2 regions of the Paenibacillus sp. FSL P4-0338 genome follow, and region 2 is predicted to be linked to the other one. Evidence: riboswitches for the same ligand, from Rfam matches in the RefSeq annotation. Region 2 holds a riboswitch; the other holds the start of a gene.

Evidence for each region. A riboswitch is a leader RNA that binds a small molecule or an ion and turns the genes downstream of it on or off. The one in region 2 is predicted to bind cyclic di-GMP.
Region 1: another riboswitch for cyclic di-GMP. It lies ahead of MKZ07_RS21525 (flagellar assembly protein A); the one in region 2 lies ahead of MKZ07_RS11700 (thiamine pyrophosphate-binding protein).

Annotation. Positions count from the first base shown of each region.
Region 1 is NZ_JBBOCG010000001.1:4,901,306-4,905,047, reverse strand. Features, by position in the region: gene MKZ07_RS21530 (aldo/keto reductase) at 1-631, opposite strand, end outside; gene MKZ07_RS21525 (flagellar assembly protein A) at 662-2,281, opposite strand; cyclic di-GMP riboswitch class I at 2,386-2,478, opposite strand; gene MKZ07_RS21520 (FUSC family protein) at 3,119-3,742, opposite strand, start outside.
Region 2 is NZ_JBBOCG010000001.1:2,628,722-2,632,463, forward strand. Features, by position in the region: gene MKZ07_RS11695 (methyl-accepting chemotaxis protein) at 1-1,183, shown strand, start outside; cyclic di-GMP riboswitch class I at 1,685-1,781, shown strand; gene MKZ07_RS11700 (thiamine pyrophosphate-binding protein) at 1,898-3,541, shown strand; gene MKZ07_RS11705 (carboxymuconolactone decarboxylase family protein) at 3,591-3,742, shown strand, end outside.

The sequences.
Region 1 (3,742 bases), 2.3 Mb from region 2:
GGATACCGCCCGCCAGAGGGAAGTATGGGATGATGCCCAGACCCTGATCCAGGCAGAGCGGAAGCAGCTCGGCTTCGGGCGTACGGTCAGCCAGCGAATAGCTGCACTGGATAGAGATGTATTTCGCCCAGTTACGGGCTTCGCTGATCCCAAGCGCCTTCATCAGCTCCCAGGCGGCATAATTGGAGGCTCCGATATACCGCACCTTGCCTGCGGAGATCAAATCATCCAGCGTGCGCAGGGTTTCCTCCAGCGGTGTGTAGGGATCGAAGGTATGGATCTGATACAGATCCACATAGTCGGTCTTCAGCCGGCGCAGGCTGCCTTCCAGCTCCTGCATCAGATGATGGCGCGAAGAGCCGCTGCCGCCGGGTCCCTCATGCTTCGGCAATCCGGCTTTGGTCGCCAGCACTGTGTTATGGCGTCTGCCTTCAAGCGCAAGGCCGATGATCCGCTCCGATTCAGAGCCGGCATAGATATTGGCGGTATCGATGAAATTAATGCCCTGATCCATAGCGGTGTGCAGAATGCGGAGCGAGGTCTCCAGATCTGCCCGTTTGCCGAATGAATTGGTTCCAAGACCCAGGGCGGATACCTGCAGGCCGCTATTGCCCAGACGGTTATATCGCATGCGCTCACTTCTCCTTATCTAGTAGTAGTCTTAGCAGGAATCACGCACAAGCAGCTTGCCGCCGGACTCCAGGCGGCTGTCCTGCGACCGGGCAAGGTTAATCACCGCATGCTCCTCTTGGAGCAGCTCAATCTCCTCGCCCAGCTTAAGCAGCAGCCTGGAGAAGCGGCTTAGGACACTGTCTGTAATGTACCCGGTGTATTGTCCCGGATGGGCGAATACCTCAAGCATCTGCCGGAGCGGGTCCGTGCCGAAGCCGAACTCTCCGTTCATACGGCTTAGGGCAGCCTGGAAATCGCGGATCAGGCTGTCGAGATGGCTGTATTTATCCTCCAGCAGCAGCATAACCACCAGGCCGTAATTCACGGATTGCTGTCGGGATTCCACATTCTTGGCCAGCTGGCGCGCTGCCTCAAGCAGTCCGTCCGTCTCTGTCCGCAGCAGGCTTGCTAAGCTGTGCAAACGATGCTGCTGTACCCCGGCATATCCGGCGTACAGGCCGCTGCCGGTAACCTGGCCGCTAACATAAATGCTGCCGGTGGCTATAATTGTAGATTGGCGTATATCGCCATAGACGTACACATTCCCCAGGGCTTCGATCCTTACAGATCCATCCAGATCACCCGGTACAATGATGTCGCCTGCGAACATAACGTCACCGCCAGGGTCCATCATCTCCCTGGTCAGCAGACAGACTGGAGGGAAGTCACAGATTCGGACGCTGCTGTTTCCTCCGCAGATACGGGGTCTGCCTGTGTGCTTGGCTACGATATTACCACAGGGAAGGAGCTTGGCATGATTACCGGCAGCAAAGTAGATATCCTGCGGCGGGGGAGGGGGCAGGACCCTTCCGTCTGTGTCGAGGCCGGGAATGCCTTCTTCCGGCGGCAGTTTGCGGGCGAAGACTTCACCTGCAAAGGTAAAGGGGGCTCCCGGGAAACGGAGATACTCCATGGTATCCGCAGGCTTCTGAGCCCGGCTTCCCTGTCTATGAAGCATCCCGTTCCCCACCAGTGTATGCTCCGGCAGCTGCAATTCCAGCCGGGCTTCCTTGCCGGGCAGCGGGGCTCTTCCTTCAGCGATGCATACGGGAAGATATGTAGGGTTCTCCAGCTCCGCGTACAGGGCGGGAATATTCAGGTTGCGCAAAATAAAACGGTTGTCCAGTGAGGCGATAATCTGATCTATGGTAAGCGTGGACAGCAGCATTGCCGGGTTGGGCTGGGCACGGACGACCGCCTCGAAGGCGGCGGGGCAGTTGACCAGGTTCCAGGCGTACTTCTCTGCACGGTATAAAGTGAAATGGACCTTGAGCTTGTCAGGCGATACGGTAATTTCATACTGCGGCTTCTCGCAGATCTCCCAGGTAATATAATCTGCCTTGGTCACCTCGGTTGGCGCTGTAACGGTCTTCCAGTTGATCTTCAGGACAACAGGGTGGATCGCAGAAATGCGGGCGGGAGTGCCTCCGGGGAGCGGGGGAGTAATGAATATCTGGTTGTCCTGCACGAGGATAATTCCATTCTTATCCCCAGTTGTCCCGTCAGAAGCCCGGCCCTCCACAGAGAATGAATCCAGGAGACCTTTACGTTCGTGCATCAGGGACTCTACGAATTCATATCGGCTTGGTTCGATATCCTGCTGCGGCATGGTTGTAACCTCACTTTTTCGTATGATCAATGGCAATTCGTACAGAGAAAGAACATCATCAAGCCCGGGAGACTTCCCGTAAACAGTTGGCTTAAGTGGTCTCTATTGGCAGCCTGGCGACCGTAAACGCAGATTCCGGCGTTCTTAGGCCCATGGCTTTGCGTCCTGCCCTTTCGGGAAGTTTGCCTTTAGAAATAGATCAATGAGATACATCCTGTAGAGGCGATGAATTGTGATCGACTGTAATCGACAAAAAGAGTCATAAATAGTTCTTGTGCGGCATTAACTTCTGCAAACAAGCTTAATTCTAGTACTTAAAGAGCTATTTTTCAACTATATTATGCCTATTTATCAAAAAACTTAAAATATGCAGCTCTATTTCGACAAAAAAACTGGTTTCCCAGCGCTTACAGCTTATGGAAGTCATGAGAACTGGAAAAAGGGGGACGGTCTTCTGCGCCCGGCAGGTGGAAAAAGCAAAAAGCAGCGGAGGGGCATATGTTCACCGCAGCGAGGAGCAGGCTTTAAGTTCTAATCTTAAATGCGTCTTATATAGCAGTTGGATTTTGTCCACTTGCTGTTGGATGAATGCCGCCTATGGGAACAGCAGATGGATAAACAACACATATTTTGCCCACTTTTAACGGATTCCAGAGAATTCGGCGGATTAGATGTACTTTATCCAACTGCTTCAATTAAAGCGTATAATTCGGCTGAATCAAGTGTCATTTTTCCAACTGCTATAACTTTACGTGCTGCTACCCAAGCCACTTTACCCGCAAGCATCCTATCCCACCGAAAAGTTATGGCAACACAAAAAAAAGGACCCTCCCAAGCTTATAGCTTGTGGAAGAGTCCTTTTTGTATGAATTGGATGGCGCGTGCAGGGTGTGTCTTGACATGCTGTGGTGCGGTGGAAAGCGCGGCGTAATCGGCGCGTTCGATCTCTTCAAGAATCCGGTTCAGGTGGGAGAACACCGCACCGAGATCACGGAAGGCTGCGAGCGGGCACTGATCCTGCAGCTGCGAGAACCAGGCGAGCTGCACGTCGCGGGCTCTTCTCAGACTCTCCTGGAGTGAACGTCCGCTGCATTCGGCATCTGATAGCGTCCGTGTGCCATACAGGGCGATGCAGTCTGCCGTTGCGGTTACAACCTCCAGCATCCAATCAGCGGCGGCATAATGGGCCGGCAGCAGAGCGATTTCTTCGCTTATGGCTTTGACATAGGAGTGAACCTTGATGAGATGGGTGGTCGACTGTGTCAGCTTGCCAATGTCCTTACGGCACTGGTAATGAGACAGTGTGTAATGCATCTCCTTCTGCAGCCGGTCGCTCTTCTTCAGAAGCTCGCCGGAGCGCTCAAGAGCAGCCTTGGCTTGCGCTGCATCCCGGCCGCTTGCAGCGAATCCGGTTAAGGCATCGGATAAGGTCAGGCTGCCTTTCAGTGCCAGGTCCTTGAC
Region 2 (3,742 bases):
ATTCGCTGTCCCTGTTTTAATCACACTAATCCTTATGGACAGGCTGCTCATCGGCATTATTCTTGTCGCCGTTCTGGCAGCGCTGACTTACCCGCTTGCGCGCTTCATTGAGAGAACGCTTACATCTTCATTCGAAGACATCTCCAATGTAACACACACCATTGCCAAAGGCGACTTCACCAGCCGTGCCGACGAGAGCGGCTCTATGGGTGACATTAGCCGGTCCTTCAACACCATGATTGACAAGCTCAAAAAAATCCTCACCGATGCCTCACAGATTACCCGGCAGGTTATGGACGCCAGCCGCGGGATTGAAGACAAGAATCAGAATCTGAAATTTGTCATGGCGCAGGTGGCCTCCTCCTCCAATGAACTGGCTCTCGGCGCTAACGAAATCTCAGTGGATATTGCTGATATGACCGAATCGATCAAGGATATCGAAATCAAAGTCTCCAATTATACGAATTCCACCAAGGAAATGAATAGACGATCTGTACATACGCTGGAATTGGTTGAACAGGGACGGCAATCGGTGGATACCCAGGCCGAAGGCATGCGCAAGAACATCCAGGCGACCCAGAAGGTGGCGGATACCATTGAAGCCCTGTCACAGAACGCGCGCGGCATTACGATGATTACCAAGACGATTACCGAAATTGCCGAACAGACCAATCTGCTGTCGCTCAATGCCTCTATTGAAGCAGCCCGTGCAGGCGAGCATGGCCGTGGCTTCGCTGTCGTTGCCCAGGAGGTCCGCAAGCTGGCTGAGGAATCCACCGCTTCAACCAAAGAGGTATTCGGGCTGGTACGCAGCATTGAATCAGATATCAAGCAGGCCATTGATAATATCGCCATCAACGAAGAGGTAGTCCAGGTACAGAATAAGATGATCACAGAGACGGCCAATATTTTTGCTCAGATCGTACATAGTGTCCAATACATAACCGAGCAGATCGCCTCCTTCTCCGCAGAGAGTGACCTTATGCTGGAGAGCGCGCTTAAGATCTCCGGGGCGATCGAGAATATCTCAGCCATCACCCAGGAGACCGCCGCAGGGACCGAAGAGGTATCCGCAGCGATGAACGAACAGATTCACGCTCTGCAATCCGTAGCTGAGGAGACAGAGAAGATGACTTCCGCTGTCTTTAACTTGCAAAAAACAATTCATATTTTCAAATTCTAACCTTAACCAAAAGAGACACATCTGCGGGATTTCCTGCAGATGGTGTCTCTTTTTCTGTGCAAAACTAAGATTGTTATGTAATATTCACAAATTGTTGAAATTGTGCATAAGGGTAAAAAATCCGCTTTGCACTTCTTTACTATAGTCGTTCTATAGGCATAGCTTGTCTATAAGGCATCACCGCACACATACAATACTTAAGTCCTATAAGTGGATTTTACAATGCTGTATATCTAGTGAATTCTTAACATTTTACAGTAAATCAGGAATGTAATGAGGCTTTATGCTTACTCCTCATAATAATAGCCCTAAATATCCATTTGCATTTTAAGACTTTAGCCTTCCAAAGGGAAAAATTTTCAAAAGTTTGAAAATCCAAATATTCATCCATTTCCACTCCTGAATATTCGTCAAATTCCGAGTTTCTTCTCATCGGGGTTATTGACAAAAGAGGAGTGAGGAATATATTGTAAAGGAAAATTCTTCACAGATTCATTTATAATCGCATACCGGCAAAATTCACCGAAAGGGAATGACGCAAAGCCATGGATCTACAGTCTCATTTCTGAAGTGGGATCATGACAGCCAGGTTGCTGAAAAACTGTAAACGCCTTAGGTTATGCGTTTGATTATGGTGATTCGTGCAACAGACCTGTGCTCCTATGTTGAGTACAGGTTTTCTATTGCTGACTAATACAAATAACAACTTGCGGGGTGGATGTTCTGAAGACAGTTGCAGATTATATGGCGGAAGCATTACGCAATTTGGGAGTCACACATTCTTTTGGAATCATAGGCAAATCTATTTGCCCCATCGCTTTGAAACTGGTTGACTATGGTATTGAGTTCATCCCCGGCCGGCACGAGTCTAGCTCCGGCTTCGCTGCCGGCGGTTATGCTCTGAAGACCGGCAGCCTCGGAGTAGCCTTCGGCACTTCCGGTCCGGGCGGAACGAATCTGCTCACCGCAGCAGCGCATGCCAAGGCCAATAATCTTCCCGTCCTCTTCATCACCGGCCACCAGTCCATCAAGGAGCTGGGCATTCCCCAATGTCAGGATTCCACTTCCTATCTGGCTGATTTGGCGGATATGTTCCGGCCGGCCACCCTCTTCAGCAAGCTCGTTGAACGCGGGGATCATTTCAGCACCATTTTCAATCATGCCCTATCCATCGCCCTCGGTGACCAAAAAGGTCCGGTTCATCTCTGCATTCCGTTTGATGTGCAGACAGAGCGGCTTGCGGAATGCCGGATTGTTCTGCCGGAACGTGAAGGGCTGGTCAGCTATCAGAACTATGAACGGGTCAGCTCGGCGATCAATGAATCCGCTAGACCCCTGATCATTGCCGGTAAGGGCGTCAACCGCTCAGGAGCACATCAGGAACTGGTCCAGCTGGCCGAGACCTTTAACATACCTGTGGTCACCTCTCCAGGCGGCAAAGGCGCTATAGCTTACGATCATCCGCTCTACCATGGTCCAATAGGCGTCGGCGGCTCCTCGCATGGAGATGAACTGATGAACAACAGCGACCTCTTCATCGTTCTGGGGTCCCGCCTCAGCGATATGACCATCTGCAACCTGAAGCCGGAGAATCATCCGCGGCAGCTGATCCAGTTCGATGTAGACCCGACCTTTGTCGGTAAAATACTCACCTCATCTACTATTGCTGTCGGCGGAGACTTAAGGGACAACCTGGCTCTGTATCTCCAGAAGCTGGACTTCTCAGCGGTTACCAAGCATGAAATCACAGTCTCGAATGATTACAATGATGAGCTTCCCGTACTGGCGGGGCTCTCTCTGGCTTCGGTAATGAGCACGATGAGCGAATTGATTCCTTACAACAGCAGCGTGTTTGTAGATGACGGCAGCCATGGATTCAATGCTGTGAAATGGTTCAATGTGCGCAGGCCCGGCAGCTTCATATTCGATGCCTACTTTGCCTGCATGGGCAATTCAATTGGCATGGCGATCGGCGCCAAGACGGCCTCTCCCGGTGAGACGGTCTTCTGCATTACCGGGGACGGCTGTTTTATGATGCTCGGAACTGAAATAAACACAGCTGTTTGCAAGGACATTCCGGTGATTTTCATCGTGGTGAATAATATGCAGCTGGATATGGCGCTTAAGGGGATGGAGAAGACCACCGGCCGGATTGACGGTACGATCTTCGAGGTTCCAATGAATGCCGTGAAATTCGCTGAATCTCTGGGTGCAGCCGGCTTCCGCTGTGAGACGCAGGAGGAGTTCGCCGCTGCCATCCGCGAAGCTGTAGCGCTTAACAAGCCAGCTGTCATTGAATTGCTGACTGACCGCGATGAAATGCCACCTACGGCTCACCGCACGCTGGATCTTACGTAAGCAAGCCTTATTGCACACCGTTTCTAACCTACTATCAGGAGGCCATAGCGTGAACAAGAACACGAACAGCGGACTCGATCATTTCACTAATCTCTCTGGAGATTATGGGGCCAAGGCCCTAGCTCCGATCAAAGAGCATTTTCCGGAACTAGCCGAATATATCATGGGCAATGCTTATGGCGATATTTTTCAACGGACCAC